Anatilimnocola aggregata: one gene and its partner. The protein of the gene in region 1 interacts with the protein of each later gene in a pairwise test. Links are inferred from orthologs where the notes say so. Each region holds a gene or a part of one and is shown on either strand. Other genes may lie near its edges.

Region 1 (3,189 bases):
ATTGCCGCCCTACTCGGCTTTGGCGGGCTGGCCGGCACGATGGCCTGGATTGGGCAAGTCCTGTTCGTGGTCTTCCTGGTCCTGTTCGTTGTCAGCTTGATCACTGGTGGCGTTCGTCGCCCCATTCCATAACTTCGGCCATGTAACCGCCGGCCGTTTTGGTCGGCGGTGAGACCTGCACCGGATTAGGAGTACACGCAATGAATTGGGACCAAATCGCCGGTAAATGGACCGAGATGAAAGGCTTCGCCAAACAGAAGTGGGGCGAGCTGACCGACGATGAACTCGACCAACTGAGCGGCAAGCGCGACCAACTGGCGGGCCTGATTCAACAGAAGTACGGTCTGGCGAAAGAAGAGACCGAGCGACAAATCAAGGAGTTCGAGACGTCGTGCAAGTGTTAGGCGGCTAATACCGGAATTAATCCGGCGAGAGGCTGCTTCGCCTGCGTCACTCGCCTTTACGTTTCACCCTAGTCCTTCCCTGTTTTCCAGGAGTTTTGTCATGAGATCGCTCTGGTTATCTCTCGCAGCCGTATCCCTGTTGGCCGTGTCGGCCAACGCACAAGTCCGTGTCGATGTCGGCAATGGCGGAGTGCAAGTCGACGCCCCCGGTGTTCGCGCGAATGCCGCCGCTCCCACCGCAGCCGCCCATCGTGGCAGCAAGTTGATGGGCTTGGCTGTGAAGAATCGCGATAACGAAGACCTCGGTAAGATCGAAGATCTTGTCATCGATGAACGGGGCCACGTTCGGTACGCAGCTGTGTCGTACGGTGGTTTCCTCGGTTTCAACAACAAGTTGTTCGCTGTGCCGTGGAAAGCCCTGACGCTTAAGCACGACACCTCGAACAATTACTGGGTCGAACTGAACGTCAGCAAGAAGTACATCGAATCCGCCGAAGGCTTCGACAAGGAAAAGTGGCCGACGTTTGCCGATCCCGAAGTGAACGCGAAGATCGACGCCTTCTATCTCCGCGACACTACGAACCCGAACAACACCATCAAGCCTTAAGCTTCGGACCCATCCGCCGAAGTGAAGCAGATAACGAACATAGGCGGGGGCAGATAAGCCCCTGCTGAAGACTTTCGAGCCAGTTCCCGCATGTTGCGGCCAAGTCACTCCACAGGAAAGCGCGGCGTTCTTCTGACGAAGAACATTGTTCACGGCTACTGACCGACCCCCGCAAGCAGCTTGAACTTACCGCCACGGTGCTACTGCCCAACTAAAACTGCGAACTTTGCTCGATCCTCGAGAAGACGACTTTTGCGGAGAAGTAATTCTTTGCAGAGGTCGTCTTTTTTTCGTGCGCGCTCTAGAATGTGGTCCGCAAAAAATCCCTCGCTATATCACAACCTCGGAGCCTCCCTGCAATGGCTGACACCCGCAACGATCTCGCCAAGGCGAAACGGACCAAACTCTGCACTCTCCTCAACGAACGCCTGCGCGATAGCATCAAACTGGGGCTGTGCGCCAAGCAAGCTCACTGGAACGTGAAGGGAGAAAACTTCATCGCTCTGCACAAACTGTTCGACGAGGTCTATGGCGAAGTTGAAGACTATGTCGACAACATCGCCGAACGAATCACCGCGCTCGGTGGCATCGCCGATGGCAGCGTGGGCGCACTCGCGAAGTCCGAAATTCCCGACCATCCGGTGAACAAGAGCAACTGGAAAGCGCACGTCACTGCCCTCTCCGATGAACTGGCCGCTTACGGGAAACTAGTCCGCAAAGACATCGACACCACCGACGAACTCGGCGACAAGGGAACAGCTGACCTGTTCACCGGCATCAGCCGCGGCGTCGACAAGTATCTCTGGTTCGTCGAATCGCACTTGCAAGACTAGCGAGTGGGGCGGGCACTGTTGTTTGGGGTTTGCCTGCTCTGAATTCCGCGTAACGATTCACGTTCGCCTTCAGCAGGTGGCCCGCTGCGTGACGCGCCGGGCTACTGGAGAGAGGGATTACGGCACTAAGCGTTTGTCGGCCATTTGCTGGGCCGAGGGCAAACGCAAATTCCAGGCAAGCCCGCAGAATTCCATCGCCCGAATGACGAGCCAGCTGCAATCGAACTGCCACCAGCGCAGGCCGTGACGGGCAGAAGTGGGGAAGGCGTGGTGATTGTTATGCCACCCTTCGCCGAACGAGAGGATTCCACAGACCCAGTTGTTGCGCGAATGATCGCCTGAAGCGTACTCTCGTTGCCCCATCAGGTGACAGATTGAATTGATCGACCAGGTGACGTGGTGCGTGACGAACACCCGCACAAAGCCACCCCAGAGGAGCCCGAGCGCGGCACCTTCGATGGTGCCGGTAACCAGCCCGCCAATGGCTGTGGGAATGATGAAGCTCAGCAGGATCCAGACGAAATAGAGGCGGTCGAGTTTCACTAGCACCGGATCGGCGAGTAGATCGGGAATGTAACGCTGCATTTCGGGATGGCTCCAAATGCCCGTGAAGAGCCAACCACTGTGCGAATGCCACAGCCCGCGCCACCAGGCCAACCAGCCATCGCCAGCCAGATGGGGCGAATGCGGATCGCCCTGTTGATCGCTGTACTGGTGATGCCGCCGATGCACCGCGCACCAGACGAGGGGTGAACCTTCGACCGATAGCGCGCCAATCAGCATCCAAGTGGCCCGCACCCAGCGATAAGTATCGAACGAGCGGTGCGTGAGCAAGCGATGGAAACCAACGGTGATTCCCAGGCCCGTCAGCGCCCAACCGACGAGCAGCATCGCCAGGTACAACCAGCCCATGAAGCCGCGTTGCCAGAGCAGGACAATTCCTAAAATGACCGCGGCGAAGGGCAAAGTTACTGCGAGCAACATCGCCACTTTCTGTGGCCAAGGTGCTTCGACCGGAAAATCGCGCTCGCGGGAAACGCCCGGCACCGGAGCATTCGCCAGGTGCAGGTGCGTCGGCTCCGTTGTGCCTGCGGGATGCAAAGAGTCGTGATCGGGTTGCAACGACGGCGCCGCAGCAGAACTTTCCATTACCGGCCGACCTCAATGATTCCAGGAGTCAAGGTGCGAAAATCGGTGAGTCAAGCGATCCGGTTACTATAGCAATTCGCCCAGTCACCCCCGTACCTTACTGCGTGAAAAAGTCGTCGCGGCCGCGTAAAAGTCGTGTTAGAAACGCAGGTGCCAGAATCGCCAAGCAAATCTCGTTTGTATGTACTTGACAAGT
Region 2 (3,178 bases), 3.9 Mb from region 1 along the record:
TGGCCTTTTCTGCAGCGGCCACGTAAGGACTGTCGAGCGGTACCACGCAACCCGGGGCACCACTCATGTAGATCAATTCCATTGTGATGCCGGGGGGCAAGCGTTCCTTGAGAAACTTCTCAAGCGAGGCTGCGATCTTCTGCGGGTCCTGATTGGGAACCAGTCGAAAGCTGAACTTGGCGCCGCTCTTGGCGGGCAACACCGTCTTGCCACCTTCGCCCTGATAGCCGCCCCACAAACCATGCACATCGTAGGTGGGGCGAGCCCAGCGGCGTTCGAGCGTCGTGAAGTCTGTTTCGCCAAACAGTCCCTCCACGCCCAGTTGTTCTTGGAAGGCCGCGTCGCTGAAGGGGAGTGCTGCAAACTGCTCACGCTCGCGCGTGGTCAATGGCAGCACGTCGTCGTAGAAACCGGGAACTTGCACGCGACCGTCAGCATCTCGCAGTGAGTGAAGAAGCGAGTTGAGTGCATTAAGTGGATTGGTGACCGCTCCGCCAAAGGTGCCGCTATGCAGATCTTGCTTAGGTCCGCTCAGGCGAATTTCGAAATAGGCGATGCCGCGCAGGCCATAGGTGATGGCCGGCTGACCGGGGCCAAATTGCGAAGTATCGCTGATGACGACTATGTCGGCCTTTAGCTTTTCGCTCGCCCCGGGCTGCTTTAAAAAGTCATACAGCCCTTTGCTGCCGACCTCCTCTTCCCCTTCGATCAAAAACTTGATCTGAAGCGGCAATTCCCCGCGGCTCTTAAGCCAGCCACGAGCGCTGAGAACGTGGGTCAGCATTTGCCCTTTATCGTCGGTCGCCCCGCGGGCATAGATGTTGCCAGCACGAATTGTGGGCTCGAACGGGGGCGAAATCCATTCGTTCAGCGGATCGGCGGGCTGCACGTCATAGTGGCCATAGACCAGCACGGTTGGAGCCCCGGCCACCGCGGGACTTTCGGCATAAATCAAGGGCTGGCCAATAGTTTCGATCTGCTCGGTCTTCAACCCCAACGATTGAAACTGCCCCGCGACCCAACTTGCAGCCCGGCGAACGTCGGGATGATACTTCGAATCGGCCGCCACGCTAGGAATGGCAAGCAACTCGCACAGGTCGCGCTGGCATTGGTCGCGATCCGCATCGAGATATTTCAGCACGTCATCCATGTTTTCGCAGCCCTGGCCCTTTCTCCCACCGATTGGCGACAGCATCTCGCCTCTTTGCCGACCGGGCAATATAATGCGTCTAGTTCGCCTCGCCTATTCCCGGTCAACCCGCGGACGAACTTCGCAGGAGGCTCCCCTTGTCCGAGCATCAACACGCCGCAGCAGTCGCCGAACCCGAGCAGGAAGACCAGACCGACAAGCGCAAACGCCCCAAGCGTCAGCCCCGCTATAACGTCATTCTGTGGAACGACGAAGACCATTCGTACGAATATGTCATCGAGATGATGAAGGACTTATTCGGCTACCCGGTCGAAAAGGGCTTCAAAATCGCCGAGCAGGTCGACAAGCTGGGCAAAGCCATCTGCCTGACCACCACGCGCGAGCACGCCGAACTAAAGCGCGAGCAGATCCACGCCTTCGGTGCTGACAAGCTCATCGCCCGCTGCAAGGGGAGCATGTCCTCGACGATTGAGCCGGTGGAAGGCTAGAACATCCCCCACAATGCCCGCTTCGTTAAAAACCATCACTCTCGGCTGCAAAGTCAACCAGTACGAAACCGAACTGGTGCGCGAAGGGCTGCGCAGGATTGGCTATCACGATGCGGCCGACGATGAAGCGCCAGATCTCTGTGTGGTGAATACCTGCACCGTGACTGCCGAAGGCGATAGCAAGAGTCGGCATGTCATCCGCAAGTTGGCGCGCGATAATCCCCAAACACGCATCGTGGTGATGGGTTGTTATGCTACGCGAGCGCCGGAAGAAGTCGCCTCGCTGCCGAACGTCAGCGAAGTGGTGACCGACAAGCGGGAGATTCCCGATTTGCTCGGCAGGTTCGGCGTGGTCGATATCCCCACTGGCATTTCGCGGTTCACCGGTCGCAAGCGGGCCTATGTAAAAGTGCAAGATGGCTGCCTGCTCCGCTGCAGCTACTGCATCATTCCCTATGTGCGCCCGAATGTTTTCAGCCGGCCGCTCGAACACATTCGCGACGAAGTGGCCCGCCTGGTCGACAACGGCCACCGCGAGATCATCCTCACCGGCGTGCATCTGGGGCACTACGGTGTCGAACTCAATCACAATAGGCCGCGCGAGGAATGGCTGCGACTGGCAACGCTGGTGCGCACATTGTGCAAGGTTCCCGGTGAGTTTCGCATTCGTCTATCGAGCATCGAAGCGACTGAAGTCACCCGCGACCTGATCGGTGTGATGGCTGAAAATCCCGGCAAGATTGCTCCTCACTTGCACATCTGCCTGCAGAGTGGCTCCGATGCCGTGCTGCGACGAATGAAGCGCCGCTGGGGGAGCAAGCTGTTTGTTGATCGCTGCCGGTTGGTGCGCGAGTCGCTCGATCAGCCCGGGCTATCGACCGATGTGATCGTCGGTTTTCCGGGCGAGACCGAAGACGATTTTGCTGCCACTTGTCAGGTCGTGCGCGACTGCGGCTTCTCAAAGATTCACATCTTCCCATTCAGCGCGAGGAAAGGAACGCCGGCTTACGACATGCCGGACAAAGTTTCGCACGAAGTGAAGCAAGAGCGACTCGATCACTTGGAAACAGTCGCCGCGGAAGTGCGAGACGACTACTACCGCAGCCTGCTGGGCCGTCAACTGCAGGTGATGATCGAAGGCCAGAGTGAATACCTGCCCCATGGCTTCGCCGGCACCTCCTGCCGTTATGCTCCCGTTGAGATCGAAGCCGAAGGCTTGCAGCCCAGCACGCTGGTCGACGCCATTGGCCATGACGTTCGCGACGGACGCATTATCGCCCGCTTGCCAGCCGACGCTTCCTAGCGCGGCAACGCATTTGCAAGATGCGGTACAGGCAAACTGGCCGGGGCGAGAGTTGACCGGCGTTTTCCGGTGGCGGATACTTCAGCCCACCTATACCTCTCCTTCTTCCCCTCGGTGAATCAATGCCCAAACTTCTCTTCAGGTCTATTCCGTGCTGCACTTTCCTGGCACTTATCGCAGCCTGGGTATCTGCGTTCACGCTGCTGGCCACCGGTGCCGAGCAGTCGAGTTCTGGCA

The links.
Region 2: the proteins of dps (region 1) and ETAA8_RS20380 interact in binary tests that used the Escherichia coli proteins (3 or more experiments, as listed by UniProt). The link is inferred for Anatilimnocola aggregata from one-to-one orthologs.

What each region holds. Positions count from the first base shown.
Region 1 is NZ_CP036274.1:1,536,302-1,539,490, forward strand. What follows is about bases 241-3,107. They hold dps (DNA starvation/stationary phase protection protein Dps), read left to right. Parts: upstream 241-1,370; coding sequence 1,371-1,844; downstream 1,845-3,107. Other genes in these bases: ETAA8_RS05945 (CsbD family protein), read left to right, coding at 241-404; ETAA8_RS05950 (PRC-barrel domain-containing protein), read left to right, coding at 505-1,011; ETAA8_RS05960 (acyl-CoA desaturase), read right to left, coding at 1,962-2,993. Also shown: ETAA8_RS05940 (DUF1328 family protein), read left to right, coding at 1-132; more of ETAA8_RS05945, read left to right, coding at 201-240.
Region 2 is NZ_CP036274.1:5,461,494-5,464,671, reverse strand. Bases 107-2,962 are described here. They hold ETAA8_RS20380 (ATP-dependent Clp protease adaptor ClpS), read left to right. Parts: upstream 107-1,287; coding sequence 1,288-1,638; downstream 1,639-2,962. Other genes in these bases: mtaB (tRNA (N(6)-L-threonylcarbamoyladenosine(37)-C(2))-methylthiotransferase MtaB), read left to right, coding at 1,652-2,941; ETAA8_RS20385 (dipeptidase), read right to left, coding at 107-1,195. Outside these bases: more of ETAA8_RS20385, read right to left, coding at 1-106; ETAA8_RS20370 (sulfatase family protein), read left to right, coding at 3,064-3,178. UniProt on the Escherichia coli protein: Involved in the modulation of the specificity of the ClpAP-mediated ATP-dependent protein degradation.